Regions from separate parts of the Methylocystis sp. WRRC1 genome, predicted to be linked through region 1. Evidence: riboswitches for the same ligand, from Rfam matches in the RefSeq annotation. Region 1 holds a riboswitch; the other holds the start of a gene.
The links. A riboswitch is a leader RNA that binds a small molecule or an ion and turns the genes downstream of it on or off. The one in region 1 is predicted to bind thiamine pyrophosphate.
Positions count from the first base shown of each region.

Region 2: another riboswitch for thiamine pyrophosphate. It lies ahead of LG047_RS09200 (FAD-dependent oxidoreductase); the one in region 1 lies ahead of thiC (phosphomethylpyrimidine synthase ThiC).

Region 1 is NZ_JAJFZJ010000001.1:184,717-200,535, forward strand. Features, by position in the region: gene tuf (elongation factor Tu) at 87-1,277, shown strand; gene LG047_RS00910 (TonB-dependent receptor plug domain-containing protein) at 1,332-1,610, opposite strand; gene LG047_RS00915 (metallophosphoesterase) at 1,682-2,578, opposite strand; gene LG047_RS00920 (hypothetical protein) at 2,633-2,845, opposite strand; gene LG047_RS00925 (DUF1499 domain-containing protein) at 3,069-3,848, shown strand; gene pdhA (pyruvate dehydrogenase (acetyl-transferring) E1 component subunit alpha) at 3,945-4,946, shown strand; gene LG047_RS00935 (pyruvate dehydrogenase complex E1 component subunit beta) at 4,959-6,353, shown strand; gene LG047_RS00940 (2-oxo acid dehydrogenase subunit E2) at 6,356-7,309, shown strand; gene LG047_RS00945 (GDCCVxC domain-containing (seleno)protein) at 7,306-7,518, shown strand; gene LG047_RS00950 (Mrp/NBP35 family ATP-binding protein) at 7,596-8,720, shown strand; gene LG047_RS00955 (OmpP1/FadL family transporter) at 8,799-10,139, opposite strand; gene LG047_RS00960 (sulfurtransferase TusA family protein) at 10,331-10,558, opposite strand; gene LG047_RS00965 (DsrE/DsrF/DrsH-like family protein) at 10,570-11,073, opposite strand; gene LG047_RS00970 (cation-translocating P-type ATPase) at 11,097-13,583, opposite strand; TPP riboswitch at 13,816-13,909, shown strand; gene thiC (phosphomethylpyrimidine synthase ThiC) at 13,996-15,819, shown strand, end outside.
Region 2 is NZ_JAJFZJ010000001.1:1,905,267-1,921,085, reverse strand. Features, by position in the region: gene mutL (DNA mismatch repair endonuclease MutL) at 1-1,427, opposite strand, end outside; gene LG047_RS09255 (NfeD family protein) at 1,484-1,948, opposite strand; gene LG047_RS09250 (SPFH domain-containing protein) at 1,964-2,956, opposite strand; gene LG047_RS09245 (AMP-binding protein) at 3,022-4,107, opposite strand; gene LG047_RS09240 (extracellular solute-binding protein) at 4,104-5,933, opposite strand; gene LG047_RS09235 (invasion associated locus B family protein) at 6,266-6,982, shown strand; gene hspQ (heat shock protein HspQ) at 7,078-7,410, opposite strand; gene pgk (phosphoglycerate kinase) at 7,537-8,733, opposite strand; gene gap (type I glyceraldehyde-3-phosphate dehydrogenase) at 8,810-9,817, opposite strand; gene LG047_RS09215 (DUF4164 family protein) at 10,054-10,338, shown strand; gene LG047_RS09210 (cell division protein ZapA) at 10,340-10,723, shown strand; gene LG047_RS09205 (hypothetical protein) at 10,801-11,385, opposite strand; TPP riboswitch at 11,551-11,704, shown strand; partial or broken gene LG047_RS09200 (FAD-dependent oxidoreductase) at 11,721-12,707, shown strand; gene thiS (sulfur carrier protein ThiS) at 12,700-12,897, shown strand; gene LG047_RS09190 (thiazole synthase) at 12,897-13,691, shown strand; gene LG047_RS19745 (thiamine phosphate synthase) at 13,750-15,114, shown strand; gene LG047_RS09175 (SDR family oxidoreductase) at 15,124-15,819, shown strand, end outside.

The DNA of each region.
Region 1 (15,819 bases):
GATGCCCCTTGCGGATTCTCTCCATCCGCCTTAAAGGCTCGCCGCGCTGAAGCGTCTGAGACTTCGCGTCTAACCGGAACGGGACCATGGCCAAGGAAAAATTCTCGCGCACGAAGCCGCACTGCAACATCGGGACGATTGGACACGTCGACCATGGCAAGACGTCGTTGACGGCGGCGATCACGAAGGTTCTTGCGGAGACGGGCGGCGCGACATTTACGGCCTACGACCAGATCGACAAGGCTCCGGAAGAGAAGGCTCGCGGCATCACGATTTCGACGGCGCATGTCGAATATGAGACGCAGAACCGCCATTACGCGCACGTCGACTGCCCCGGCCACGCCGACTATGTGAAGAACATGATCACCGGCGCGGCGCAGATGGACGGCGCAATTCTTGTGGTTTCGGCGGCCGACGGCCCGATGCCGCAGACGCGCGAGCACATCCTTCTGGCCCGCCAGGTGGGCGTGCCGGCATTGGTGGTGTTCCTGAACAAGGTCGACATGGTCGACGATCCGGAGCTTCTGGAGCTCGTCGAGCTCGAGGTCCGCGAGCTTCTGTCGAAGTATGACTTCCCCGGCGACGACATTCCGATCGTGAAGGGCTCGGCGCTGTGCGCTCTGGAGTCGAAGAACCCGGAGATCGGCCATGACGCGATCCTGAAGCTGATGCAGGAAGTCGACCGCTACATTCCGCAGCCGGAGCGTCCGAAGGATCAGCCGTTCCTGATGCCGGTCGAGGACGTGTTCTCGATATCGGGCCGCGGCACGGTTGTGACGGGCCGCATCGAGCGCGGCGTGATCAAGGTCGGCGAGGAAGTGGAGATCGTCGGCATCCGTCCGACGGTGAAGTCGACGGTCACGGGCGTGGAGATGTTCCGCAAGCTGCTCGACCAGGGCGAGGCTGGCGACAACGTGGGCTGCCTGCTGCGCGGCACGAAGCGCGAGGACGTGGAGCGCGGCCAGGTGCTGTGCAAGCCGGGTTCGGTCAAGCCGCATACGAAGTTCAAGGCCGAGGCCTACATCCTGACGAAGGAAGAGGGCGGCCGTCATACGCCGTTCTTCACGAACTATCGTCCGCAGTTCTACTTCCGCACGACGGACGTGACGGGCATCGTGACGCTTCCCGAGGGCGTCGAGATGGTCATGCCGGGCGACAATGTGACGATGGAAGTCGCGCTGATCGTTCCGATCGCGATGGAAGAGAAGCTGCGCTTCGCCATCCGCGAAGGCGGCCGCACCGTCGGCGCCGGCGTCGTGGCCAGCATCATCGAGTGATCGGCTCCCACACATGCAATCTGGAAAAAGCGCGGTTCGCCGCGCTTTTTTTCTTCACCAGCAACCCGAGACGGTTACCCCCGGCGCGTAACGCAGCGCATCGCAGATATTTCGGGCGTTGATGTCGTCCATCATCTTGCGCGTGATGACAGTCGCCGAGCCGGGATAATCCATGATGGGAGTTCTGGTCCCGCCCGGCCCGGTGAGATAGTTCGAGAAATAGCCGTCATCCGCCGGACCGGCGGGCGCAATCCGCCCCGTCTGCGCCTGACCGCGATAGAGGCGCTTCTGGCTCGCGAAAGCTTCTTCGTCGATCGCGAGGGAAGCGCTCATCAGGGCGCATATCATCACTATTCCGCGCATGGCCGTCGTCCTCTCACGCGCTCCATATAGGGCGTCGAGCCTCAGGCCGCCTCCACCGTCACTTCCACGATTTCCGGTGGGCGCATGAAGCGCACGGGCAGGATCGACTCGCCAAGCCCGCCCGAGATCACCAGATGGCGGTCGTCCTCGATGAAATGCCCGTAGATGTTCTTGGTGCGCCAGCGCAGTTCGGCGACGATCGGCCCCGCGAAGGGCAGGTTGACCTGCCCGCCATGCGTATGGCCGCAGAGCGTCAGCGCCACACGCTTCGGCGTGCGGGAGAAAATGAAGGGTTCATGCGCCAGCATGATCGCGGGCGCGTCGTCCGTAAGCAGGCCGAGCGTCGCGTCGAGATTGTCGTGGCCTTTCCAGCCGATCTTCCCGCCCAGATAAAACGCCATCTGGTCGCCGAGGCCGAGCAACCAGAACGGTTGACCATCCTTTGTGAGGCGCAGCGCATCGTTCTCGTAGACGCGCGCGCCCATCTGCTTCAGCGCGCGACGAACGCTTTCGGCTTCGTCGGGTCGATCGCTCGGCAATGGCCCATGCCACCAGTCGTGATTGCCGAGCACGGCATGGACGCCCAGCGGCGCCTTCAGTTCGGAGAGCGCTTCGCCCCATTGCTGGGGCGTGACGGGTCCCGTCGTCAAATGCGTGCCGGCGGCGAAATCGCCGAGCAGCGCGACAAGGTCTGGCGAAAGCGCGTTGGCGACCCGTGCGATCTCGCGAATGCGCGAGACGGGCATCCATGGCTCGCAGGCGTGGAGGTCGGTGATGACCGCGATGCGCAGCCGCAGCCCATGCGGCCAACCCTTGGGCGTGACGCGGTAGCGCGTCACGTCGAGCATGAAGCCCGGTTCGATGAGGACCGAGTAGGCTCCCAACCCGGCGAGCGCAAGCCCGCCCGGCCAGCGCAGGAAATCGCGTCGGCTGATCATGTCCCATCCCTGGCCGGCGCGGCCTGTGCCGTGCGCGGGGCAGGAGGCGTTCTATCAGGCGGCGAGATGATCGCCCAGCAGAACCGGCGGAACGCGGCGATCGTCGAGGCTTACCGGCTCTTCAACCGGCTTTTGAGGAAATTGCGAGACTTCGAGCGCGGCCGCGACGGCGGAGATGCCGATTTCGCGATAGAGGCGCGCGAGGAGATCGTGGGGGTGGCCACCCGACGGGGACTGGTCGAACTCTACTGAAAACTGGTCGGTCATGGCGGCCTCTGTTACTCGTGACGGATAACGCGGAGCGAATGTTTCAGGCGAATTTGTCCTTATCGCGTTAATGATGTGCTAATCGCGCCAAATGCGTTACCGCTTTGTTCTCCCGATTTTTGGCGGCCGCGCTCCGGCGTTGCAATTCCTCCCGCATTTGCGAAAAATGCGGGCCGGCGTCGCGCAAAAGCGCGGCGCTCGAGCTTCCCGAGGCTTTTGACGAATGCGCCGACAACTACCGCAGGAGCCATGGTCGCAGGCCGCGCTGTGGAGCCGCAGCGTCGCCATTTTCGCGGCGACGGTGGCGGTTATGTCGATCATACTCGCGCGCCTGCACGTCATCGAGCCGCCCTCGGCGCTCGCGGCGCTTGGGTCGGCGATGGCGCTGGCGCTCATCTCGCTGCTGCTGTTCTGCGCGGCCTGCTACGTCATCTGGCGAACCGGGCGCCGAGGGGTCGGGGCCGCTGTCGGCGCGGCCTTCATCGCCTGCCTGACGCTCGCTTATCCCGCCTATCTCGCCGTCGAGGCGATGCGTCTGCCGGTGCTGTCGGATATTTCGACCGACATCGCCAATCCACCCTATTTCTCGCTTTCGAGCGCGGCCTATCAGGCGCGGAAGGGCTTTCAGCCGCCGGGCTTGCCGGCGAAGGCGCGCGAGGCCCAGCGCTCCGCCTATCCTGACGTCGAGCCGATCGTCGTGGATCTCGACGCAGACGAGGCGTTCGCGCTGGTGCAAAAGACCGCCAAGGCGGTCGGCTGGAAACCCATCGACCAGCGCGCTGCGGGCGGCCGGACCGGCGAAGGGCATCTTGATTTTCTCGACCGAACGCTCGTCCTCGGATTCGACGAGGATATTACGGTGCGCCTGAAGCCCCTGCCGGGAGGGCAGACGCGCATCGACCTGCGCTCCGCCTCCCGCTATGGCCGACATGATTTCGGCGCGAACGCGCGGCGGATTACCGCCTTCGCAGAAGAATTGCAGTCGCAGCTCGACAGCCGCTGAGCATTAAAGATTGGCGGGCGCACTCGTGTTCAATGCGGAACTTTGGTATTGTCGCGGCCGATCTCGAAGCGACGGACGGGAGGCCTGAAACAGCCGATGGCGAACGATAGCAACGGCGCTAGCGCACCCCAGCCAATACCGGATTTCACGCGCGACGAGGAGCTCGCGGCGTTTCGTGAAATGCTGCTCATCCGCCGATTCGAGGAGAAAGCCGGCCAGCTTTACGGCATGGGCGTCATCGCAGGCTTCTGCCATTTGTACATCGGGCAGGAGGCGGTCGTCGTCGGCGTGAAGATGGCTGCGCGCGAGGGCGACCAGTTCACCACGAGCTATCGCGACCACGGACACATGCTTGCGAGCGGCATGGACCCCAAGGGCGTCATGGCGGAGCTCGCCGGCAAACGCGGCGGCTACTCGAAGGGCAAGGGCGGCTCCATGCACATGTTCTCGCTGGAGAAGAATTTCTTCGGCGGGCACGGCATCGTCGGCGCGCCCGCGCCGATTGGCGCGGGGATCGCCTTCGCCAACGCCTATCGCGGAGAAGACAGGGTTTCGTTGACATTCTTTGGAGAGGGCGCCGCCAATCAGGGGCAGGTTTACGAAACCTTCAATATGGCGGCGCTGTGGAAGCTTCCCGTTCTCTTCATCGTCGAAAACAATCGCTACGCCATGGGCACCTCGATCGCCCGCGCTTCCGCGCAGAAGGACTTTTCGAGGCGCGGCGCCGCCTTCGCAATTCCCGGAAAGCAGATCGACGGCATGGACGTGCGCGTCGTGCGAGCGGCGGCCGCGGAAGCGCTCGACTGGTGCCGTAAGGGCAACGGCCCCTATCTTTTGGAGGTGCAGACATACCGCTATCGCGGCCACTCCATGTCGGACCCGGCGAAATATCGCTCCAAGGAAGAAGTCCAGAAAATGCGCGAGGAGCACGATCCGATCGAGCAGGTGCGCATCCGCCTCCTGGCCGACGGCGTGAGCGAGGACGAATTGAAGAAGATCGACGCCGCGGTTCGCAAGATCGTCGCAGAGGCGGCTGATTTTGCGGTGAGCGAAAAAGAGCCAGATCCCGGTGAACTCTGGACCGATGTGGTGGCGTGAGGAAGTGATCGGATGACTGTCAACGTGCTCATGCCCGCCCTCTCGCCCACGATGGAGCAGGGCAAGCTCGCGAAATGGCTGAAGAGCGAGGGCGACGAGGTTAAAGCCGGCGACGTTATCGCCGAGATCGAGACCGACAAGGCGACAATGGAGGTCGAGGCGGTCGATGAAGGCGTGCTCGCGCGCATCCTCGTGCCGGGCGGGACGGAGAACGTCGCCGTCAACACGCCGATCGCGGTGATCGCGGGCGAGGGCGAGGACGCGTCGACCATCGAAATGCCCGCGCCGCCGCCATTCGGCGAGGAGGACAAGGCGCAGCGCAAGGAGGAAGCCGAGGCCGCCGCGCCGCCGAAGCCGGCGCAGACCACGATCGCGCCCTCGCCGAAAGTGAGCGGCGAGCCGGAGGTTCCCGCGGGCACGACGATGATCGCCATGACGATGCGCGAAGCTCTGCGCGACGCCATGGCGGAAGAGATGCGCCGGGATCCCAATGTGTTCGTTATGGGCGAGGAGGTTGCCGAATATCAGGGCGCCTACAAGGTCACCCAAGGCCTCTTGCAGGAGTTCGGCCCCAGGCGCGTCGTAGATACGCCGATCACCGAATATGGCTTCGCCGGCATCGGCGTCGGCGCCGCATTCGCTGGGCTGCGGCCGATCGTCGAATTCATGACCTTCAATTTCTCGATGCAGGCCATCGATCACATCGTCAATTCGGCGGCCAAGACTCTCTATATGTCGGGCGGGCAAATACGCTCCCCGATCGTGTTTCGCGGCCCAAATGGCGCAGCGGCGCGAGTTGGAGCGCAGCACAGTCAGGACTATTCGGCCTGGTATTCGCAAGTGCCGGGGCTGATCGTCATCGCGCCGTCCAACGCCAGCGACGCCAAGGGCCTGCTGAAGGCTGCGATCCGCAGCGACAATCCCGTCGTGTTCCTCGAGAACGAGATTTTATACGGCAAGTCTTTCGACGTGCCCGCGATCGAGGACTTCGTCCTGCCGATCGGCAAGGCCCGCGTCGCGCGCGCGGGCAAGGACGTGACCCTCGTCTCTTTCTCGATCGGCATGACCTATGCGCTCGCCGCCGCCGATGAACTCGCCAAGGATGGGATCGAGGCGGAGGTCATCGACCTGCGGACGTTGCGCCCGATGGACAGCGCGACAGTCATAGAATCCGTGAAGAAGACCGGGCGCTGCGTTGCGATCGAGGAGGGATGGGCGCAGTGCGGCGTCTCGGCGGAGATCGCCATGCGGGTGCAGCAGGAGGCGTTCGATTATCTCGACGCGCCGGTCATGCGCGTCACCGGAAAAGACGTGCCCATGCCTTACGCCGCCAATCTCGAAAAGCTTGCGCTGCCCAGCGTGGCGGAAGTAATCGCGGCGGCGAAGGCGGTTCTTTACAGGACATGACGATGGCGCTCGTAACACCCGACAGCGGCGCGCCGCGCATCTTCGCGTCGCCCCTGGCGCGCCGTCTGGCGAAGGAGGCGGGGCTCGATATTGCGGGGCTACAAGGCTCCGGTCCGCACGGCCGCATCATCGAGCGTGACGTGAAGGACGCGATTGCCGGCGGCGGCGCCCGAAAGGCTCCGTCAACCACTCCGGCGGCTCCGCTCGCCGCGCCGCCCTCCGCCGGGACGACGCGCAAATTTTACGAGATCGACTCCTACGAGGAAATTCCGCACGACTCGATGCGCAAGGCCATCGCGCGGCGGCTGACGGAGTCGATCCAGACCGTTCCGCATTTCTATCTCGAGGTCGATTGCGAGATCGACGCGCTGCTGCGGTTGCGCGAGGAGTTCAACGCCGCCGCGCCCAAGGGCGCCGATGGCGCGCCGGAATGGAAGACGTCCATCAACGATTACGTGATCAAGGCGCTGGCGCTGGCGCTGCAGCGCTTGCCTGAGGCCAACGTCACCTTCACGCCCGACTCGATGCTCGAGCACAAAGCCTCCGACATCGGTGTTGCGGTAGCGATCCCGGGCGGGCTGATTACGCCCATCGTGCGCAATGCTCAGGCGAAGACGGTGCGCGAGATTTCCGAAGAGGTGAACGAACTCGCCGCGCGCGCGAGAGACCGCAAGCTCAAGCCGCATGAGTATGAGGGCGGGGTCTCGGCGGTCTCCAATCTTGGCATGTACGGCATTCGCAACTTTTCCGCCGTGATCAACCCGCCGCAATCGACGATCCTCGCGGTAGGGAAGGGCGAGCAGCGCATGGTCGTTCGCGACGGCGCGGCGGCGGTCGCAAATATCATGAGCGTGACGCTGTCCTGTGACCATCGCGCCATCGACGGCGCGCTCGGGGCCGAGCTGCTGGCGGAGTTCAAGCGGCTGATCGAACATCCGATGGCGTTGTTCGCGTGAAGCTGCAGTCCACGCTTACCTGCCCCCACTGCGGCGCCTCGGAAATCCTGACCATGCCGCAGGACGCCTGCGTCGTCGTGCATGAGTGCCCGTCCTGCCGCGCGCGGCTCACCCCGAAGACGGGCGACTGCTGCGTGTTCTGTTCATACGGCGACGTTCCGTGTCCGCCGGTGCAGACGGAAGGGCGCTGCTGTTCGGCGTCCAAATAGCCGTTTCCCATGGACGCGGGACGCGAATAGCGGCATATCCTTGTCTAGAATAACTCTAAATTGACAAGGAGCGACCGGTGGCGACTGAAGCGGACATCCTCAAAGCTCTTGAAAATCTTTACGGGCCCGGCGGCGCGCCGCTCGCGGGCGCGGTTAGCGGGATCACCTTGTCGGGCGCAAAAGCCTTTGTCTCGCTGGCCGGCGACCCGGCGCAGGGCGCGGCCTGGGAGGCTGCGCGCAAGGCCGCCGAAACAGCGGTGAAGGCCATTGCGGGCGTCGAGGCGGCCGTCGTGACGCTCACGGCCGAACGCGCCCCGCGCGCCGCTGGCCACAGCCACGCCCATGACCACCACGGCCATTCTCACGGAGCGCCCGCCGCGCCGCCCCCGCGCAAGGGCCTTGCGCCGGCGCTGGAGAAGATCCGCTTCATCATCGCCGTCGCCTCGGGGAAGGGCGGGGTCGGCAAATCCACCACCTCCGCCAATCTGGCGCTCGGCCTCGCGGCGCAGGGCTGGCGCGTCGGCCTGCTCGACGCCGACATTTACGGCCCCTCCATGCCGCGCCTCTTCGGCCTTTCGCAAAAACCGGCGGTCGAGGGCGGAAAGCTCGTGCCGCTCGAAGCCTACGGGATCAAGATCATGTCGATGGGCCTGCTCGTCGACGAGAATGTGCCCATGGTCTGGCGCGGGCCAATGGTGACGCAGGCGCTGACGCAGATGCTCGGCGAGGTGAAGTGGGGCGAACTCGATGCGCTCGTCGTCGACATGCCGCCGGGCACCGGCGATGTGCAGTTGACGCTCGCCCAGCAGGTGCCGCTCGCCGGCGCGGTGATCGTCTCGACGCCGCAGGACCTGGCGCTGATCGACGCCCGCCGCGCCGTCGCCATGTTCCAGAAGGTCGAAGCCCCTGTCCTCGGCATCATCGAGAACATGAGCTATTTCCTGTGCCCGCATTGCGGCGGCCGGTCGGAGATTTTCGCGCATGGCGGCGCGCGTCACGACGCCGAAAAGATGGGCGTTCCCTTCCTCGGCGAGGCGCCGCTGGACATCAAGATTCGCGAGACTTCGGATTCCGGTCGCCCTGTGGTCGGCGCCGAGCCGAACAGCCCGCAGGCGGCGGTCTATCTCAATCTTGCGGCAAAGGTGAAAACGCTGCTCGAGACGCAAAAGCAGCGCGCGGCCCCCAATATCGTCGTCGGTTGAAAAAACGGGCGCGCCTCCAGTTGCTGAAGGCGCGCCCAGTCAGACGTCCACATCGGTCGTCGGGGAGCTGTCACAACGCTAGAAATGGGTGGGGATCAGCGAATGATCACCCGCATCCCATTTATAATTATAGCCTAATGTGAACTCCATACCCTGTACCCAGGGTGAAATTGTCGCACGCGGGTTCGGCGCGCCGAAGGGCAGACCCGGCTGCGCCGGAATCCATTCGATGCCGGTGAAGGAGTTCTTGAAGGCGTAGACGAAGGCGAAATCCACGGATGAATTCGGCGTGACGACATAATTCGCGCCGACGCTCGCATGATGGCGATTAATGATCGGCGACAGGGCGTTGACCGTCACGGAGCGCCAGCGCAGCGGATTGGTGCTGTAGTGATAGCCGGTGCGCAAGGTCAGCGCCGGAGAATAGCGCCACTCGACGCCGATGGCGCCGGAGTCTACGTCCGTCCAGTCGAAGCCCGGACCCGAGCCCGTGCCGAGCGAACGATAGAGCGTGGGATTCGTCGGGTTCCCGAGCGCCGGCACGGCCGAGTAGAAAATATGCCGCCAGTCCATCATGACCGTGAGGTTCGGCAGGACGTCGTAGGCAAGGCCCGCCTGCATGTTGGCGGGAATGTCGAAGCGTCCGGCGTCCGCGAAGAGGCCGGCGTATTTGTCGAAGCGCGACATCCACATCGGCGTCGAGCCGGAGAAGCCGACGCGGAATTTGTCGGTGATGCTCCACAGAAGACCCGCATGCACGCCGCCGCCCCATGACCAGTCGAAGGCCATGTCCGACATTTCCCAGGGGTTGGAGGAAAGGGGCGACAACATTTTGAGGCCCTGCACATTGATCATCTGCACGGCGATGGTCGGCGCGAAGCCGATGGAGATCGCGCCGAGGGGCGTGGCGAAGCGTCGAGCGTAGCCGACGCTCATGAAGCCCTGATGCAGATCGACGCCCGCGAAGCCGCCGCCGAGCGGACCGCCGAAGGGTGCACGGTAATGACCCCAGTCATAGGCGGTGTTGATGCCGCCATTGGCGTAGCTGACGATGCTCCATGCGGAATTGGCGTCGATCGGCTGGACGTAGCCGCTGTTCGGCACCGGGAACCAGGGGCGGCCGCTCTGCACTTCGCCGGGCGCGAGCACGCGCGGCGTTCCGGTCGTCTTGTAGCCGCGATCGGCGACGATGCCGGTCAGGCCGAGCTGGAACTGGCGCTCCAGACCGACGATGCTCGCTGGGTTAGTCGACAGCGCCATGGCGTCACGCTGATCGGCGGCACCGGCGCCGCCCAGCGCTTTTGCGCGTGGTCCATAGCCGATCAGGAAATAACCGTCGGCCGCATGGGCCGCCGAGACGGCTCCGAAGACGATCGCGGACACGGCGAATGCGAATCGGCGCAAATAATATTTGGTCATCTGGAGCGGCCCGGTCTGGTCTCGAAAATCGCGTCGCAGCGTTGAAACGCTTTTGCGATATTCGAAAAATTAACAGACTTGCCTTGTCGCAGGCAGGCTAAGGCAGCGCTCAAGATAAAAATTCGGATGGTCGTTACGTTATTGCAACAGTCGTTATGTGGGCGACTGAGGCAATCATCGGCTTTTACACGCTACGCGGTACGTCGGATAACATACCGGTAATGCTCGGCTTCCCGCTCCGATGTCACGAGTTCGTTCCCGGTCTGGCGGGCGAAGGCGGCGAAATCCGCGACCGAGCCGGGGTCGGTCGTCAGGACTTCGAGCGCGCCGCCGACAGGCACTTCGGCCAGCGCCTTCTTGGCGCGAAGGATCGGGAGCGGGCAGTTCAGCCCGCGCGCGTCGACAGTTTTATCAGCCATGATTCGTCCGTTCAGATGAAAAGGTTCACGTCGGCCTTGACCGCCTGTTCGAGATAGGTCGCGGCTCCGCCGAAGGAGACGCCGTCGATCATGTCCTCCTTTTTGAACTCGAAGAGGTCCATGGTCATCTGGCACGCGACGAGCTTCACGCCGCTTTCGAGCGCGACGTCGCGCAGTTCCTCAATGCTCGCCACGCCCTTCTTCTCGATCATGTTCTTCATCATCGCCGTCGCGCCCGCGGTGACGCCGGGCAGGGCGGCGACGAGATTGGGCATGCCGAGATGCATGCCGGCCATCGGCATTTTCATCGCCGGATTTCCGAGCGGAGAAACCTCGAGGTCGAGCTTCTTCTTCAAGAGCCCGAGGCCGTAGAAGGTGAAGAACAGCGTCGCGTCGATGTCCATCGCAGCGGCGGTCGTCGCCAGAATGAAAGGCGGATAGGCCCAGTCGAGCGTGCCCTTCGACACGATGATCGCCATGGACTTGCGGTTAACAACGCCGGAAGCGTCGGTCATGAAGGCTCCTACGATGCGCGCGCTCAGAAGTCGATAAGGCGGCGCCACATCCCATACCAGCCGCCCGCGCTCACGGCGAGCAGCGCTGCAAACGCCAGTCTGATGCCGTCTGGCGGCTCAAAGCGCAAGAGCCCCGCCAGCGGCGGAAAGAAAAGCCCCGCTGCGAGGATGGACAGAGCGGCTGCCGCGACCACCCAGAAAATAATGTTCTCGCGGGCGAAGGGCGATACGCCCTTTGGCAAGGCGTTCGAAAGCGCAAGCGTGAGATTGCCGACAATGAGCGTCGCAAAGGCGAGGCCGCGCGCCTCGGGCTCGGGCACGCCGAAGCCATTGTCGATGACGTAGACGCTCATCACGGCCAGGAACACGATGAAGCCCTGTACAGCGCCTAGAGTCAGGTCGCGCGTTCCGAAGAGGGGCTCGTTGCGCGGGCGCGGAGGCCTCAGCATGGCGTCGGTTTCGCCGGGCTCGGCCTCGAAGACGAGCGAGCAGGTGGGATCGATGATCAGTTCCATCAGCACCACATGCGGCGGCAGCAGGAGCGGCGGCAGTCCCATCAGGATTGGCGCCAGCGCGAGACCGGCTATCGGCACATGGATTGCGGTGACGTAGGTGAGCGCCTTGCGCAGATTGGTGAATATGCGGCGTCCGAGCTGAACGCCCGCGACGATGGAAGCGAATCTGTCGTCGAGCAGCACAATATGCGCCGCCTCGCGCGCGACGTCCGAGCCGCGCTGGCCCATGGCGATGCCGATATGCGCGGCGGCGAGCGCCGGACCGTCGTTTACGCCGTCGCCTGTCATCGCGACGATATGGCCGTCATCCTTGAACGCCTCGACCAGCGCGAGCTTGCTCGTCGGCGTCACGCGCGCGAAGACGCGAATGTCGCGGATCTTGTCGGGCAGTTGCTCGGCCGGCGTGTCGACGATGTCGGCGCCGGTGAGAAAGCCGGCTTGCGCGTCGATTCCCGCCTCACGGGCGATGGCGAGAGCGGTCGCGGGATAGTCTCCGGTGATCATCGCCACGGCCACGCCTGCGCGCCGCGCTGCGGCGACGGCGTGAGGAACATCGTCGCGAACGGGGTCTTCGAAGGCCAGAAGGCCGAGAACGGCGAAGCTTGCCTCTTCTAGGCGGTCCTCGGGCGCGGGTTGCGTTTGCGCGACCGCGAGGACCCGCAGGCCGCGTCTCGCCATCTCCTCGACGACGGTCTTGTAACGGGCGCGCTCGTCGTCCGTTGAATGAGACAGACGGAGGATCGCCTCCGGCGCTCCCTTCGCGGCCTTCGTCGCACCATCCTCGACCCGCCAGGACTGGATGAAGGCCAGAAGCTCCGGCCTGATCGGGAAGCTCTCGATCGGCGTTCCTGCGGTTGTTACGCCGAGTTTCGCCGCGAGCGCATGGACCGCGCGATCCATCGGATCGACCGGGTTCTGCGAGCACGCGCGCAGCGCCGCGCGCAACAAGCGATGTTCGTCCGCGGACGGAGCTTCCGGAACGGGATTTATTCCGTGGCCCGTGGAAAGGGCCGTGATGGTCATGCGGTTTTGCGTGAGCGTGCCGGTCTTGTCGACGCAGAGGATCGACGTCGATCCGAGCGTTTCCGTCACCGAGGAACGACGGACGAGCACGTTGCGGCCCGCGAGGCGAAAGGCGCCGAGCGCGAGGAATATCGCCAGCACCATCGGAAACTCTTCGGGAAGCAAACCGATCGCCAGCGTGATCCCGGCAATGGCCCCCTCGAACCAGTCGCCATGCACGAGTCCGTAGGCGACGATGACGATCCCACAGAAAATCAGCGCGAACACGCCGAGTTTCGCAACCAGTTCGCCGGTGCGGCGTTGCAGGGGGCTCGGCTCTCCCTGTATCGCCGCGAGCGAGGCGCCGAGTCCGCCAACCGCCGTGCGCGCTCCCGTGCGCGCGACTTCCGCGACGCCGGAGCCGCGCACGATCATCGAGCCGGCATAGAGAAAGGGCGTGTAATCGCCGCCGGGATCGGGAAACGCCAGCTCCGCGCCGTCGCCCGCGAGCGTCTTGGTGACGGGCGCCGACTCGCCCGTGAGGATCGACTCGTCGATGACGAGGGCGTCTCCCGAAAGGAGGACGCCGTCGGCCGGAAGCCGCTCGCCCTCGCCGACGAGAATGACGTCTCCCGGCACGAGGTCGCGCGCCGGGATCCGCCGTTGCTCGCCGTCGCGCAGACAATGCGCCATTGGCTCGGCGAGCCGCTGCAAAGCCTTCAGCGCGCGCTCGCTGCGCAACTCCTGCACGACGACCAGCGAAATCGACGCCGCCGCGCCGGCCACCATGAACAGGCCCTCGCCAAGGTCTCCGACGAAGAGATACAGCGCCGCCGCCGCCACGAGCAGCGCGAACATCGGCTCTTTCAGCGTGCGAAGCGCGATGGCGAAGAAACCGAGCGGCGGCGCCTCGGGCGGGGCGTTGGGTCCGAACTGCGCAAGGCGGCGAGCGGCTTCCCCGGAGGTGAGACCCTGGAAGTTTCGCGGCGTCATGCGGTATCCGGATTGGAGTGGATCATCCTAAATGTAAAGCAGCTTACCCCATCAGGGGAAAGCCCCGGGGTTTCATTCCGGACATTCAACATTTGCCGCTTTTTTCAGCCGCTGGACCTGCGCGCCCTCGTCGGGATCTCTTGCGACATCGAGCGCTTCCGCGCGTCGATGTTGTGAACTGCCCGACTTGGGCGGCGACCTTGCGACAAAAGGGCTAACACGCTACCTTCCTTCCAATGGCGAGGGGCGCCGCGTTCGCGGCTGAGAAGCACCCGTCGAACCTGATCCGGGTCATGCCGGCGGAGGGAATGCCAGTTTCAGGGCCGCTTCGGTCCTCTGGCCCGTATTCCGCGCTTCGTGCCCCGGCCCACACGTCCGCTCCCCTTTAAGGAGCGCGATGAAGGAGCGCGACATGAACATCCACGACAAACGCACGCCCGCGAGCGTCACCACCGGCCCGATCGGCAAGTCGCGCAAGATCTATTCCTCACCCCCGGGTCGCGACGACATTCGCGTTCCCTGTCGCGAAATCACGCTGGACCCGTCCGCGGGCGAGCCGCCGCTGCGCGTATATGACCCGTCGGGGCCATATACATGCGAGGCCTTTACGCCTGACCTCTCGGCGGGCCTTCCTTCGGCGCGCCCGTGGCTCGCAGCGCGCACGGGGCTCGAGACCTATCAGGGCCGCGCGATCAAGCCCGAGGACAATGGCTTCGCCGAGGGCGACCGTCTCGTGCCGCCGTGCCCGGCCGAGCGCACGCTCTATCGCGCCGCCGGATCGGCGCCCGTCACGCAACTCGAATTTGCCCGCGCCGGCGTCGTCACGGAAGAAATGATCTATGTCGCGCATCGCGAGAACCTCTGCCGCGAGCGCGCCTTCGACGCCGCAAAAGAGCGCATCGCCGACGGCGAGAGCTTCGGCGCCGCGATACCCGAATTCGTGACGCCCGAATTCGTGCGCGACGAGATCGCGCGCGGCCGCGCGATCATTCCGGCGAACATCAATCACCCGGAGCTGGAGCCGGTCATCATCGGCCGCAACTTCCTCGTGAAGGTGAACGCCAACATCGGCAATTCAGCCGTGACCTCATCCGTGGCGGAAGAAGTCGAGAAGATGGTCTGGGCGATCCGCTGGGGCGCCGACACGGTCATGGACCTCTCGACCGGCCGCAACATTCACAACATCCGCGACTGGATCATCCGAAACGCCTCCGTGCCAATCGGCACTGTTCCGATCTATCAGGCGCTCGAGAAGGTCGGCGGCGACGCGCTCAAGCTCGACTGGGAAGTGTTCAAGGACACGCTCGTCGAGCAGGCGGAGCAGGGGGTGGATTACTTCACCATCCACGCTGGCGTGCGTCTCGCCTATGTGCCGCTGACGGCCAATCGCGTCACGGGCATCGTCTCGCGCGGCGGCTCGATCATGGCGCGCTGGTGTCTCTCCAAGCACAAGGAGAGCTTCCTCTACGAGCGCTTCGACGAGATCTGCGACATCATGCGAAAGTATGACGTCTCCTTCTCGCTCGGCGACGGGCTTCGGCCCGGCTCCAACGCCGACGCCAATGACGCGGCGCAATTTGCGGAATTGGAGACGCTGGGCGAATTGACGAAGATCGCCTGGGACAAGGGCTGCCAGGTCATGATCGAGGGCCCCGGCCATGTGCCGATGCACAAGATCAAGGCCAATATGGACAAGCAGCTCGCGGCCTGCGGCGAGGCGCCTTTCTACACGCTCGGCCCGCTCGTCACCGACATCGCGCCGGGCTACGATCACATTACGTCAGGCATTGGCGCGGCGATGATCGGCTGGTTCGGCACGGCGATGCTCTGCTATGTCACGCCGAAGGAGCACCTCGGCCTGCCTGACCGCGACGACGTGAAGACGGGCGTCATCACCTATCGCATCGCCGCCCACGCCGCCGATCTCGCCAAGGGTCACCCGGCCGCGCGTGAGCGCGACGACGCGATGAGCCGCGCGCGCTTCGATTTCCGCTGGAACGATCAGTTCGACATCGGCCTCGATCCCGACACGGCGCGGGAATATCACGACGAGACCATGCCCAAAGAGGCGCACAAGGTCGCGCATTTCTGCTCGATGTGCGGGCCGAAGTTCTGCTCCATGCAGATCACGCGCGACCTGCGGGAGGAGGCCGCCGCCATCGCTGAACGTGAGAAGGGGATGGCCGAAAAGAGCGCGGAGTTTCTCGAGAAGGGCGCGAAGATTTACGTGGAGGGC
Region 2 (15,819 bases), 1.7 Mb from region 1:
AGCGCATTCATGCGCGATTCGTCGAGATCGACGACGACGGGGATCAGCAGCATCTGCCGCGCGACGCCCGTCTCCTCGCGCTGACGCTTGAGCTTCTCATAGACGAGGCGTTCATGCGCGGCGTGCTGATCGACAATGACGAGCCCGTCGCGCGTCTGCGCGATGATGTAGGTTTCATGCAACTGCGCGCGCGCGGCGCCGAGCGGCGCGTCCGTATCCTGCGCCGGCGCTTCATGAACGCGCGCGTCCGCCGCCGGCGCGCCTACGTCGAAAGCCGCCTGCGGCGATTCCGCAAATCCCGAAGGCGCGTGGGGAGAGTGCCGAATGTCCCAGTTCGCGGGCGGCGGCGCGCGCCAGGGCGCGTCATGTCGCGCGGCGTTGGCGCGCGCGAATGTCTCGACCGCCGCGCGCGCCGTGTCGGCGCTGCGATGGCTCTTTTCCGCGAGCGCCTGTTTCAGCGCGCCGACAACGAGGCCGCGCACGAGGCCGGGGTCGGCGAAGCGCACCTCGGCTTTCGCGGGATGCACGTTGACGTCCACGATTCGCGGGTCGCAGCCGATGAAGAGCGCGACGACGGGATGACGGTCGGAGCTGAGGAAGTCGAGATAGGCGGCGCGAATGGCGCCGGCGAAGAGCTTGTCGCGGACCGGGCGTCCGTTGACATAGACATATTGCAGCTGGGCGTTGCCGCGATTGTAGGTCGGCAGGCTCGCCAGTCCCGTCAGGCGCACGCCCGCCCGCTCGGCGTCGATCTCTATGGCGTTGGCGCGAAACTCCTCGCCGAGCACCTGCGCGATGCGCCGCGCCCGGCCCGCCGCGTCGTCGCCGCAGGCGGGGTAATCGAAGAGCGCGCCATTGTCGGCGGAAAAGCCGAAACGCACATCGGGATGCGCCATGGCGAGGCGTTTCACGACATCGACGACGGCGGCCGTCTCCGTGCGTTCGGTCTTGAGGAATTTCAGACGCGCCGGCGTCGCGGCGAAGAGCGCGCGCGCCTCGATTCGCGTGCCGCGCGGCCAGCTGCTCGCAGTGAGACCACGCCTGTCGCCCGCCTCGACGCGGATCGAAAAGCCGTGCGGCGCATTCTGCGCCCGTGTGTCGATGGTGAGATCGGCGACAGCGGCGATGGAGGGCAGCGCCTCGCCGCGAAAGCCGAGCGTGGCGATATGAGTGAGATCGCCGTTGGGGATCTTCGAGGTCGCATGGCGTTCGACAGCGAGCGCGAGATCGTTCTCATCCATGCCGCAGCCGTCGTCGATGACGCGGATGAGCTTTCTGCCGCCTTCCTCGATCGCCACGTCGATGCGCGTCGCGCCGGCGTCGAGCGCATTCTCGACCAGTTCCTTCACGGCGGAGGCCGGGCGCTCGACCACCTCGCCGGCGGCGATGCGGTCGACAAGGATGGGATCGAGGCGGCGAACGGGCATGGGGCGCTTCATAGCATGCCGAGCGTCGTGGACGCGTCGTTATTCGAAACGGCCCGTCAAGCTACAGGCTCCAGCACCAGCACGAGATTCTCGACCCGCGTCACCCGCGCGCGGGCGCCCGGCGCGAGTGTTTCGACGGGCGCGCCCGCTGCCAGCCGCGCTGCCCAGGTCACGCCGGACCAATGCACGTGGCCGCCGGATTTCGTCACCTCATGCGTCGTCGTCAGTTCGCGGCCGATGAGGTCGCTGCTCTGGTCCTCCTGAACGTCCGCGTGCTGGAAACGCTGCAGCGGCCCCTTGCCGAGAATGGCGATGAGGAGGCTCGCGCCGGCGGCGATGGCCGTCGTTTCGATCAGCGACGGCCGCCAGCCGCTCGCGAAGAGCAGCGCGCTCGTCGCGAGCGAACCGAGCGCGAAGAACATCACCGGCGACAGGCCGATGACGACGATGTCGAGGCCGAGCAGCGCGAGGCCGACGATCAGGCTGGCGTTTGCGGGATCATAGAAGAACGTCGGCTCCATTCATGCTCTCCGCTGTCACTCGGGTTGGCGCCAGGGCTGCTGCGCGCGGCGCGACGCCTCTTTCGGCGTCTCGGCGGCGTTCACCGTGTTCAGCACCGCCATGGCCTTCGCGATCCAGCCGGCGGGATCGGCGCCGTCGCCCATCAGCACCAGTGAATTGCCGGCCTTGGCGAGGCGGCCATATTGCTCGATCGCCGATTTCGCGACTTCGAGCTGCACGGCCTGATCGCCGCCTTGCTGCGTGATCTGCGTGCGCACCAGTTCGATCGCCTTCGCCTGTCCTTCGGCGCGCAGGATCGCCGCCTGTTTCTCGCCCTCGGCGCGGTTGATCTCCGATTGCTTTACGCCTTCGGACTCCAGCACGGCGGCGCGCTTGTCGCGCTCGGCCTTCATCTGCCGCTCCATCGACTGGCGCAGCGACTCCGGCATTGTGATGTCCTTGATCTCGTAACGCGTGACATGCGCGCCCCAGAGCTGCGCCGCGTCGGAAACCGCGCGCACCACCCGCTCGTTAATCTCGCTTCTGTTCTCGAAGGTCTTGTCCAGCTCCATCGAGCCGATCGCCGAACGCATGCTGGTCTGCGCCAGATTGATGATGGCGCGGCGGATGTCCTGCGCGCCATAGGCGGCGTCCTTGGCGTTGACGATCTTGTAATAGAGCACGCCGTCAATGGTGACGGTGGCGTTGTCCTTGGTGATCGCGTCCTGCTCCGGCACGTCGATCACTTGCTCGCGCATGTCGAAGACGTAAGCCACGCGCTCGACGATCGGATAGACGAAATTGATGCCGGCGGTGAGCGTGCGGTTGTACTGGCCGAGGCGTTCGACGACGAGCACCTCCTGCTGGCGCACGAAGCGCACCATCGTCGAGAGCGCCAGCAGCGCGACATAGGCGAACCAGAACAGCGGATTGTGGAAAAGGCCGATCGGCAGGCCGAGATTGAAGCTGCGATCCAGGATCAAAAGACCGATCGCGCCGGCGCCGATGACGAAAAGCGCAAAACCCATTGACGCCTCCATTGGGGCAGTTCGCGAAGAATGCGACGCCGGTCGGTCGGGTGAACCGGACGCCGCTAATAATCTAGGGCGGCGTGAGCCGGCTCGACGTGCGCCGGCGCATGGGAGGCGCCGGCGTCGCGCAGGATAACGGCCCCGCCGTCGAGCCGCAGCTCCACGATCGGGCAGGCGTCGGCGGCGTCGATCCCGGGCGCCGTCGCCGCGCCGGGGTATAGCGCGCAGACCGAAACGAGCGCGCCATTCGTCAGCAGGCCCGCGCGCGCGAGGTCGGGAAGCACGACCGCGGGAATGACGAGCCGCGTCGGGCCGAGGGCGTCGAGCGTTTCGAGAAAACGCTCCGCCGTGAAGGGCGAGAGATAATGCAGCGGCGCGCCGGCGAGAAGCGCTGCGAGCGGGCCGGCGATGAGGGCGCCGAGCGAACTCGGCGCCGCAAGCGACAGGATCGGCGCGTCGCCTGCGTCGCGGGTGAGGCGCACGAGGTCGAGCGCCCCGGCGAGCAGGGCGCCCTGCGAGGAAAAGTCGATGGCGCCGACGTCGTCGAGCGCGCCGACCAGCGCGCGCTCGTCCGCGCTCCAGTCGTCGGCGAGCCGCGCGCGCGGCGACAGCGGCGCCTCCAGCATGGCCGGCGAGAAATCGCCCGCGCCGTCGAGCGTTCCCGAGAGCGCGCCGATGAGGCGCACCGACGGCGTCTCGGCGGCGATCGACAGCAGAGGCTCCTCGAAATCCACGCCGCAGAAACGCGCGGGCGCGAAGAGCGCGCAGACGCGCTGCGCGCGGGCGGCGTTCGCCACAGCCGCGCGCCGCATCGGCAGCGGCAGGGGCGCGAGCACCGGATCGAGTCCCGCGGCGACGGCGGCGGTGAGCGCCACGAAGGCCTGCGCGCCGGGCGGACAGCAGATGAGAATTTTCTCGCCGCGCGCGAAATCGAAGCCGCGCAGCCGCGCGAGGAAGGCGCCGACGCGCTGATAGAGGTCGGCGTAACTTACGTCGTCCGTCGAGTCGCCGTGCCGGTCGACGAAGGCGGGCGCGCCGGGTCGCGGACGCGCGGCGCCGGCGACGAGGGCGTCGAAGCCGAATTGCGTCAGAGGATGCGTCCGCGCGAGAGAAGCGTCGAGGGCTTGCGCGGCGGCGCGAAAGGTCATGGATTGTTTCTCCACCAGCTCTCCAGCGTCGGACCAAACAGCGGCTGCGCATAGCGCGGCAGTCTCGCGGGGCGCGCAATGTCGGTCGAATGCGCGATCCATTGTTCGGACGCGTGATACAAAGGCACGACATAAAAACCCGAAAGCAGCACGCGGTCGTAGGCGCGCACCGCCGTGACGAAATCCTCATGGCTCTGCGCCGCGAGCAGCGCCGCGATCAGCGCGTCGATCGCGGGCGACGACGCGCCTGCAAGATTGAACGACGCTTCTTGCGTCGCGCTGGCGGAGCCCCAGCGCATGCGCTGCTCATTGCCCGGCGAGGCGGAGGCCAGCCACTGGCCGATCATCATGTCGAAGTCGAATTTCTGGCGCCGGCGCTGATACTGCACTTCATCGACGAGCCGCACGCGCGCGTCGACGCCGATGCGCTGGAGCGAGGAGGCGTAGTTGAGCGCGAGCCTCTCCTGATTGCGGTCCTTGACCATGATCTCGAAGGCGACGGGCTCGCCGTCCTTCGTCAGCGCGTCGCCTTCGACGCGATAGCCGGCGGAGGCGAGCAGTTCGAGCGCGCGTTTCGCCATCTCGCGGTCGCGGCCCGTGCCGTCGTTCACCGGCGGGCGCCATGTTCCTTCCAGAATGTCGGGGCGCACGGCGTCGGGGAAGGGGGCGAGCAGCGCGCGCTCCTTCGCGCTGGCGGGACGGCCCGAGGAGGACAGCTCCGACTCGTCGAAGAAGCTTTTGGTGCGCGTGTAGAGGCCCGAATATAGATTGGCGTTGACCCATTCGAAGTCGAACATCATGCCGAGCGCTTCGCGCAGGCGAATGTCGCGGAACACGGGCTTGCGGGTGTTGAAGACGAAACCCTCGAGACCCTTCGGGTTATCGTTCTTCAGCGCCTCCTTCACGACGCGCCCCTCGCGCAGCGCCGGGAAATCATAGCCCGTCGACCAGCGGGTGGTGCTCGTTTCCTCGCGATAATCGAGAAGCCCCGCCTTGAAGGCCTCGAACAGCGAATTGCCGTCGCGGAAATACTGGATGTCGATTTCGTCGAAATTGTAGAAGCCGCGCTGGCTGGGAATATCCGCGCCCCAGTAGTTTTGATCGCGTCGCAGCAGCAGCCGCGCGCCGGCTGTCGCGTCGTCGATCACATAGGGGCCGGAGCCGAGCGGCTTCGCCAGCGTCGCGTCGGCGAAGCGCTCGACGTCCGTCGCATGTTTCGGCAGCACCGGCATGATGGCGAGAATGAGCGGAAGCTCGCGGTCGCCGATGCCGGAGAGGTCGAACTTCACCGTCTGCGCATCGGGCGCGTCGACGGATTTCACCAGCCCGTAGGCGATGCGCTGCTGCGGCCGGCCCTTCGTCTTGAGCAGGTTGAAGGAGAACAGCACGTCCTCGGAGGTAATCGGCTTGCCGTCCGAAAAATGCGCGCGCGGGTCGAGATGAAAGGTCACGCGCGTGCGGGCGGCGTCGACGTCGATCGATTTTGCGATCAGCGGATAGAGCGTGAAAGGCTCGTCCTGCGAGCGCGCCATCAGGCTCTGGAAGACATTGCCGACGAGCCCCTGCGCCGCCGAGCCCGATTTGAGGTTGAACGGATTGAGGCTGTCGAAAGTGCCGGCGAGGCCGACGCGCAGCCTCCCGCCTTTCTTCGCCTGCGGCTCGGCGTATGGGAAATGATCGAAGTCGGGCGGCAGGGCCGGCGCGCCATGCATGGCGAGGCCGTGAGTCGGTTCCGCGGCGCTTGCGGGCGCGGAGAGTAAAACGCCCAGAAAAGCGACGACGAACGGGCGGAGTCCGGCGCGGCGCGCGCGAATCGCTAAAGTCATCATGCCTCGACCATAGTCCAACCTCCGGCGGCTTGAAGCAGGGGCCATGCCTCATTCGGCCGCATTTTTTGGCTTTTTCCGTGAAAACCGCGCCCTGCGGGGCGCCGGAGCGCCGTCGAACGGCTGGAAATCGCCGCTGCGACCATGTATGAGCTTGACGTTCGTCTCGCCGCCAGGGCGCGACGGGCCGAAACGCGGTATGGGGCAAGGGTTCCACGGCGTCGGGTTTTTGGCGCCGCAGCGTGCGGGCGGGCCCCGCGATGACGCGACCTTGAAACTTCTTTCCGGCGTCGTTGGGCGCCGGCCAGCTGACAATCGAAAGGGACTTATCGATGTCGATCTACTTCCCGCGGTCCTGCGCGATCGCCCTTGCCGGCGCCATGTTGCTCGCCGGCGCAGCGGCGCAGGCCCAGCAGGCCCCCGCAGCCGGCGGCGCTCAGCAGCCCCAGCAGCAGGCGGCGCAGCCCCAGGGGCCGATCACGGCCACTCTCGCCCCGGTGCAGCCCGACTGGACGAAGGTCTGCGGCTCAGACCCCCAGACCAAGAAGGAAATCTGCTACACGACCCGCGACTTCGGCGCGGTCGGCAAGGAAGGCGATCCGCCGCAGCCGCTGCTCGCCCTCGCCGTTTACGATCCCAAGGGCGACGACACCAAGATCATCCGCCTCCTCCTGCCGCCGGGCCTGATGCTGAAGCCGGGCTTCCGCTTCGCGGTCGACAAGGGCTCGATGGAGTCGGGCGCCTTCGAGATCTGCTTCCCGAACGGCTGCTTCGCCGAGGCGAAGGTGAAGAAGGCGCTCGTCGACGGCATGAAGAAGGCCGAGAAGATGACGGTCGTCGTCAAGAACCAGGCCAACAACGAGGTGACCTTCTATCTGCCGCTGACCAATTTCGGCAAGGCCTTCGACGGCCCGGCGGTCGACCCGAAGGTGCTCGAGGAGCAGCAGAAGAAGCTGCAGGAAGAGCTCCAGAAGAAGGCCGAGGAAGAGCGCAAGAAGCTCGAGGCCGCGAAAGGCGCCGCCGCCCCGGCTCCGGCCGGGAAGAAGTAAGTTCGTCGCAGAACAGAAACGCCCGCGAGTTTTTCGCGGGCGTTTTTTTGTCCCTTGCTATCGAAAGGTCTGGCGGCGCAGCCGCCCATTGAACCTCAATGCCTTTTCGGCGCGCGCACGCGATAGACGCCTTCCTCGTCGCGCTCGAAGGTCTCCTCGACCTGCGGATGGCGCACGGGGTCGCCGGAGGTGTCGGGCACGAGATTCTGCTCCGACACATAGGCGACATATTCGGTTTCGGCATTTTCGGCGAAGAGGTGGTAAAAGGGCTGGTCCTTGCGCGGGCGCAGCTCCTCGGGGATCGACAGCCACCATTCCTCGGTGTTGGCGAACACCGGGTCGACGTCATAGATCACGCCGCGGAACGGGTAGCGGCGATGCTTGACCACCTGGCCGATCGCGAATTTTGCGATGCTCTCTCGCGGCATTCTTACGACGCCTTTTACGCGGTGTTCACTCCGGCTTTTTCGTAGCGCAGGGCGGCGGGCGTCGTCAACGGCGCCCGAAAGCCGTGCGGGGCGCCCGCGACGGCGCTATGGGGAAAAGTCGGACGCCTACTGTGATTGCAGCGCCGCGACGCCCGGCAGGGTCTTGCCCTCCAGCCATTCCAGAAAGGCGCCGCCGGCCGTGGACACGTAGGAAAATTCCTGCCCCGCATGCGCCTGGTTGAGCGCCGCCACCGTGTCGCCGCCGCCCGCGACCGAGAGCAGCTTGCCTTCGACCGTGAGACGCGCCGCCGTCTGCGCGACGGCGTTGGTGCCCTCGTCGAAGGGCGGCAGCTCGAAGGCGCCGAAGGGGCCGTTCCACACCAGCGTCCTGCACTGCGCGAGCAGCGCCTCGACATGGGCGACGGTCTTCGGCCCGACGTCGAGGATCATGTCGTTTTCGCCGACATGGTCGACCGAGACGATATGGGAGGGCGCATGTTCCTCGAATTTCTGCGCCACCGTGGCGTCGACGGGCAGGACCACGACGCAATTGGCCGCCTTCGCCTTTTCGAGAATGTCGCGGGCGGAGCCGGCGAGGTCGTGCTCGCACAGCGACTTGCCGACCGCCTTGCCTTGCGCGGCGAGGAAAGTGTTGGCCATGCCGCCGCCGATGACGAGATATTGCACTTTGGAGACGAGATTGCCGAGAAGCTCGAGCTTGGTCGAAACCTTGGCGCCGCCGACGATGGCCATCACCGGCCGCGCGGGACTGGTGAGCGACGACTCCAGCGCCTCGAGCTCCGCCTGCATGGTGCGGCCGGCGTAGGCCGGGAGCCTGTGGGCGACGCCCTCCGTCGTGGCGTGGGCGCGATGCGCGGCCGAGAAGGCGTCATGCACGAAAATGTCGCCGAGCTTCGCGATTTCCTCGACGAAGGCCGGGTCGTTCTTCTCCTCGCCCTTTTGGAAGCGGGTGTTCTCCAGAAGCGCGATGTCGCCGTCCTTCATTGCGTCGACGACGGCGGACGCAGGCGCTCCGACGCAATCGTCGGCGAAGGCGATCTTGCGCTTGAGATAATGTTCGAGGGTCGGCAGCACCTGACGCAGCGAATCCTCGTCGACGCGCTGACCCTTGGGGCGCCCGAAATGGGAGAGCAGGATCACCTTGCCGCCCTTCTCCGCGATCTCGTTGATCGTCGGCAGAATGCGCTCGATGCGGGTCGTGTCGGTGACGCGCGTTTCCTCCATCGGCACGTTGAGATCGACGCGCAGCAGCACGCGCTTGCCTTTGACGTCGACGTTATCGAGGGTGCGGAAGGAGGCCATTCGCCACTCCAATCGTTCTTCAAAAAAGGCCGACGCGGACCAGGGCGGTCCGCGTCGAAATGTCAGGCGGCGGTCCTCAGATCAGCGAGCCGATCAGCGCCGCGGTGTCCGTCATGCGGCCCGAGAAGCCCCATTCATTGTCGTACCAGCTCAGGATGGAGACGAGATTGCCGTCCATCACCTTGGTCTGGTCGAGATGGAACGTCGAGGACGCGGAATTATGGTTGAAGTCGCAGGAGACGAGCTTCTCCGTCGTATAGGCGAGCACGCCCTTCATCGGACCATCGGCGGCCGCGATGATCGCGGCGTGGATTTCGTCCTTGGTCGTCGGGCGTCTGGCGACAAATTTCAGGTCCACGGCCGAGACGTTGGGCGTCGGCACGCGAATGGCGTAGCCGTCGAGCTTGCCGTTGAGCTCCGGCAGCACGAGGCCGACGGCCTTGGCGGCGCCCGTCGATGTCGGGATCATGGAGAGCGCCGCGGCGCGGGCGCGGTAGAGATCCTTGTGGAAGGTGTCGAGCGTCGGCTGGTCGCCAGTGTAGGAGTGGATCGTCGTCATGATCCCCTTCTCGATCCCGATCGCGTCGTTCAGCACCTTGGCGACCGGCGCGAGGCAGTTCGTGGTGCAGGAGGCGTTGGAGACGATGAGGTGATCCTTCGTCAGCTTCTGATGATTGACGCCATAAACGACCGTGAGGTCCGCGCCGTCGCCAGGGGCCGAGACCAGCACGCGCTTCGCGCCGGCGTCGAGCAGCATCTTCGCCTTGTCGCGCGCGGTGAAGAGGCCCGTGCATTCCAGCGCCACATCGACGCCGAGGTCCTTGTAGGGAAGTTCGGACGGGTTCTTGATGGCGGTGACCTTGATCGGGCCGCGGCCGACGTCGATCGTGTCGCCGGCGACCTTCACTTCCTGCGGGAAGCGGCCGTGGACGGAGTCGTAGCGCAGGAGATGCGCGTTCGTCTCGACCGAGCCGAGATCGTTGATGGCGACCACCTCGAGGTCCGTGCGGCCGGATTCGACGATGAAACGGAGGATGTTGCGGCCGATACGTCCGAAGCCGTTGATCGCCACTCTCACGGTCATTTGGCAAAACTCCTTATCGCCGCCGGCTGGCTCATGGGCGGCTCTGGCCTGCGGCGCGGGCGCGTCGCGCCGGCTTTTCGAGGCGAGGGTGTGATAGCACCTCGCGCCCCCCTGTCAACGCGCCCTTCGGTCGCGACCGGCAGCTTGGGATTTGTCCGATTCATGCTACCAAACGATTGGCGGCGAATCGGCGCCGAAACCTCTCCTGCCCCTCCCGAACTGGGCGACGCTCGGCGATGACGAATCCTGAAAAGCTCGACGGCGCGCTGGCGCGCTTGACCGCGGCGCTCGACCAGCTGGAACGCTCGGTCTCCCTCAAGCTCGAGGACGACGTCTCCAGCGCCGAGCTGGAGGAGGAGCTCGCCATCATGCAGGATGACCGCGCCCGGCTCGCGCTCGATCTCGACGCCGCGCTCGCGCGGATCAGCGCGCTGGAGAAGGCCCGCGACGAGGTGTTGCGCCGGCTCGACGACGCCGGCGCCGGCGTCGCGGCCGTGCTCGGCGGAACGAACAGAGGCTGAAATGGCCGCCGTCGTCGTCACCATCGCCGGGCGGACCTATCGCATGTCCTGCGAGGACGGCGAGGAGCCGCGGCTCGAACAGCTTGCGCGCTATGTGGAAGGCAAGATCCTCTCGATGCGGGAGGGCTTCGGCGAAATCGGCGACCAGCGCATCGTGGTGATGGCGGCGCTGGCCATCGCGGACGAGGCGACCGACGCGCGCGGCAGGGCGCAGGCGATGGAGATGGACATCGCCGCCCTGCGCGCGGAACTCGACGCCGCGCGAAAGGCGAGCGCCGCGATGGAGGCTCGCGTCGCGGGCGCGCTGGAGGACGCCACGCGCCGGCTGGAGCGGCTCAACGCCGATTTGCAGAAATCCGCAGCCCCGCGCGACGAATTTCCCTAACCCGCCCGGCGCCTTCGCGCGAAAAAAATCCCATGGGTCCGCCATGGGATTTTCGCTGTCGTGACGACGACGGACCTTTACTTGCCCCAGTTCTCGATGCTCGGGTCGCGCTTGGCCTTTTCGAGATTGTCCGCCTGTTCGGACAATTGATAATTGCGGTTTTGCGCGGCCATCGCCTCGACGCCGTCCTTGAGAATGGCGATCTTCATCTGCTCGGTCGCGAGATGGTTCAGCTCGTTGATCCATTGATTGAGGTTGAGCAGCAGCTTGCTCTTGCGCTCGGCCTGCACTTCGCGGCTGGGATTGGTGTCCTTGGCGATTTCGAGCTCCGCCTTGGTGTCCTCGATCATCTTGTCGAGGCCCTTGAGCTTCTCCTCGAGCGCGGCGACCTGATCCTGCGCGCCGTCCTTCGCCTTTTCGAGGGCTTCCGCGGTTTCCTTCTTCGCCTTCTCGAGATTGTCGAGGCCGTTCTGCAGCCAGCTCGTCTGAATGTTCAGCAGGGCGTCGCGGGCGATGCCGGTGAGGTTGAAACCGTTGGGAATCGGAAAATAGGGGCCGAGTTTCGCCGCCTGCGCGGGCGCGGCCGAAAAGCCGATGGCGCCGCAAAGGGCGAGCGCGGCGAGCGTCGCGCGGACGCCGGCCATTTTCTTGTTGCCGAACATGAATGTTTCTCCCGGATATGCGCGCTGATTCTTGTCGCTCGCGCGCTTCTTGGTCGCCAAAGTGGGCTATCGCCGCCTGTCTGGCAAGAGCGAAGCGCCGCGCCCGGGCGCGCTTTTCTCCGCAATTCAGACGCTTGACGCCGCCGGCTGTTTCGCGCGACTCTCATCCAAAGCCGGGGGAGCCCCGCCCGGCGGCCGTCGTCGCGCCGCCAGGGGGCTGAGAGGCTGCGGAGCGCGTCCAGGGCGGACGCGGGGCGTGGCGACCCTTCGAACCTGATCCAGTTGAATGCTGGCGGAGGGATGGTGTTTCGCTTGTCGACGGAAAGGGGCGCGCCATGCGCGCGCGGGTGATCGGCGCCGGCGTCGCCGGTCTGTGCGCCGCCCATGAGCTGGCGCGCGCCGGCGTCGAGGTGGAGCTGGTCGAGCGCGCCGCCGCGCCGGGGCAGGGCTGCTCGCGCTACGCCGGCGGCATGATCGCCCCCTGGTGCGAGCTGGAGAGCGCCGAGCCGATCGTCGCGAAGCTCGGTGAAGAGGCGCTGGACTTCTGGACGCGCGAAGTTCCCGTCGCCGCGGTCGCCGGCAGCCTCGTCGTGGCGCCGCCGCGCGAACGCGCCGAACTCGCCGACTTCGCCCGCCGCACCGAACGGTTCGAGCGGCTCGACGCCGCCGGCCTCGCCGCGCTGGAGCCGGATCTCGCCGGGCGCTTCGACGCGGCGCTCTATTTTCGGCAAGAGGCGCATCTCGACCCGCGCGCTGCGCTCGCTGCGCTCGCCGCACGCCTTGCTGCAATGCAAAATGTTGCGCAGCATTTCGGCGTCGAGGCCGAAACGCTCGCCGGGGAGCCCGACTGGATCGTCGATTGCCGTGGCTTCGCCGCCCGCGACGCGCTGCCCGGATTGCGCGGGGTGAAAGGCGAGATGCTGATTCTGCGAAGCGACGAGATTTCGCTTGCGCGTCCCGTGCGGATGCTGCATCCGCGCCGCCCCGTCTATGTCGTGCCGCGCGGCGGCGGGCTCTTCATGGTCGGCGCGACCATGATCGAGAATGAGGAGCGCGCGCGGGTGACGGCGCGCTCGGTGGTGGAGCTCGTCAATTCCGCCTTCGCCATCCATCCCGCCTTCGCCGAGGCCGAGATCGTCGAGACGGGCTCCGATGTCCGGCCGGCTTTCCCTGACAATCTCCCGCGCCTTACAAGACGCGGGCGCACTCTCTATATCAATGGACTTTACAGACACGGTTTCCTGCTCGCGCCGGCGCTGGCGCGTCGGGCGGTCCGCGTCATTCTCGATGACGCTCGTTTCCCGGAGGTCATGGATGCAGATTGAAGTGAACGGCCGCCCGCTCGAGGTGAGCGCGACGACGTTGCAAAGCCTGCTCGCCGAACTCGGCTATGGCGACCAGAAGGTCGGCACGGCGCTCAACCACGAATTCGTGCGCGACAAGGATCGCGAAATCACCGTGCTGCACGAGGGCGACGCGGTCGAGATCGTCACGCCGCGGCAGGGCGGTTGATGACCGCCGCCGATCCCCTGACGCTCTACGACGCGACATTGCGTTCGCGCCTGCTGCTCGGCACGGCGCGCTATCCTTCGCCCGCGATTCTCGCCGACGCCATTCGGGCCTCGGGATGCGAAATCGTCACAGTGTCGCTGCGCCGCGAGGCGGGGGGCTCCCGCGCGGGCGAGAGCTTCTGGGGCCTGATCCGCGATCTCGGCGTGCGGGTTCTTCCCAACACCGCGGGTTGCCGGACCGCCAGGGAAGCCATCGCCACGGCGCAGATGGCGCGCGAGGTTTTCGCGACAGACTGGATCAAGCTCGAAGTCATCGGCGAGGAGGACACGCTGCAGCCGGACGTCTTCGGGCTCGTGGAGGCGGCGCGGGCTCTCGCCGCGGAAGGCTTCAAGGTCTTTCCCTATACGACCGACGATCTGGTCGTTGCGGAAAAGCTGCTCGACGCCGGCTGCGAACTGCTCATGCCCTGGGCGGCGCCGATCGGCTCGGGGCGCGGCCTCAACAATCCTTTCGCGCTGCGGGCGTTGCGCGCGCATTTCCCCGACGTTCCGCTCATCGTGGACGCGGGGCTCGGCGCGCCGTCCCACGCCGCCGCCGTGCTGGAGACGGGCTATGACGCGGCGCTGCTCAACACGGCCGTCTCGCGCGCGGGCGATCCCGTCGGCATGGCCCGCGCCTTCGGCCTCGCGGTCGAGGCCGGCCGCGCGGCCTTTCTGGCCAAGCCCATGACGCCGCGCGACATGGCCGAGCCCTCGACGCCCGTCATCGGCCGGCCTTTCGACAAGCTCGGATAAGCCCCTATTTCCCTTTGCGCTTCGCCCGTCTATGGCTGGTTGCGACAAGGAGCCGCCGGTGACAGCGCTGAATCTGGATCCCTTCTATCTCATTGTCGAAAATTCCGACTGGCTCGCGCGCCTGCTGCCGCTGGGCGTCAGGCTCGCGCAGCTGCGCGTCAAGGATCGGCCCGAACCGGAGCTGCGCGGGGAAATCGCCCGCGCCCGCGATCTTTGCCGCGCGGCCGGCGCGCAGCTCATCGTCAACGATTACTGGCGTCTCGCGATCGACGCGGGCTGCGACTTCGTGCATCTCGGGCAGGAGGATCTCGACACGGCCGACATCGACGCGCTGCGCCGCCATGGCGTGCGCTTCGGCGTTTCGACCCATGACGACGCCGAACTCGACCGCGCCCTGTCGCTCGCGCCCGATTATGTCGCGCTCGGCCCGGTATGGCCGACGCTGCTGAAAACGATGAAATTCGCCCCCCAGGGGCTCGACAGGCTCGGCCTCTGGAAGCGGCGCATCGGCGACATTCCGCTCGTCGCCATCGGCGGCCTGACGCCCGCCCGCGCCTGTCTCGCGCTTGCCGCCGGCGCCGACAGCGCCTGCGTCGTCACCGACGTTTTGCGAGCCAGAGATCCCGAATCGCGCACCATCGAATGGCTCATGGCGACCGCTCCCTGGCGCGACAAGCCGGAGCTGACGCGTCCCTTCGCGCCGGATCATTCCGGCGCCCGCGTCTTTCCCTCGCCCAATCACGGCCCGCGCGCGAAGCCAATCTCTGCGCTCATTCTGCATTACACCGGCATGCCGACGGGCGAGAGCGCGCTGGAGCTTTTGTGCAGCCCCATCGCGGAAGTCTCGGCTCACTATTTTGTCGAGGAGAACGGCCGCGTGCTTCAGCTCGTCCCGGAGGAGCGGCGCGCCTGGCACGCCGGGGCGAGCTTCTGGGCCGGCGAGACGGATATGAACTCCGCTTCTATCGGGATCGAGATCGTCCACGCCGGCCATATCGACCCGCGCCCCTTTCCCGAGCCCCAGATCGCGGCCGTGGCCGCGCTTTCGCGCGACATCTGCGCGCGGCGAAACATTCCGCCGCAGCGTGTGCTGGCCCATTCCGACATCGCCCCGCGCCGCAAGATCGATCCCGGCGAATTCTTTCCCTGGGAGACGCTCGCCCGATGCGGCGTCGGCCGCTGGCTCGCGCCGGCGCCGCCCGACGACGGGCCAGCGCTGGAGCCCGGCGCGGGCGGGCCGGATGTTGCGCAACTGCAGCGGAGGCTGGCGGATTTCGGCTATAAAATGGTCGAAACCGGCGTCTATGACGAAGACACCGCGGCGACCGTCGCCGCCTTTCAGCGGCATTTTCGTCCCGCCCGCGTCGACGGGCGCGCCGACGCTTCGACGCTCGACATTCTGAACCGCCTTCTGGCGGTTTGAGGACCTTCCATGACAAAACAATCGAAACGCGCCGTGGTCGTCACGGGGGCCTCGACGGGAATCGGCGCCGCCTGCGTCGAAATGCTGATCGACCGCGGCTTTTTCGTCTTCGGCTCGGTTCGCAGAACCGAAGACGCCGCGCGCCTTCAGGCGCGCTTCGGCGCCGATTTCGCGCCGCTCATGTTCGACGTGACCGATGGCGCGGCGGTCGCGCGCGCGGCGCAGGAGGTCGAGGCGAGCCTCGGCGGGGCGACGCTCGCCGGGCTCGTCAATAATGCGGGCATTGCCGTGCCGGGGCCGCTGCTGCATCTGCCGGTCGAGGATTTCCGCCGCCAGATCGAGACCAATCTCGTCGGCCAGCTGCAGGTCGTCCAGGCATTCGCGCCCCTGCTCGGCGCGCGCGCGCCGCAAGGCGGGCCGCCGGGCCGCATCGTCAACATGAGTTCGGTCGCCGGCCGTTTCGCCACGCCCTTTCTGGGTGCGTACAACGCCTCGAAATTCGGGCTCGAGGGTTTTTCGGACGCGCTGCGGCGCGAGCTCATGATTTACGGGATCGACGTCATCGTGATCGAACCGGGTATGATCGCGACGCCGATCTGGGACAAGGCCGACAACGCCGACTTCACCCATTTCGACAGGACGATCTACGGGCCGGCGGCGCGGCGCGTGCAGAAATGGGCGGTCGAGGGCGGCCACGCCGCGCCG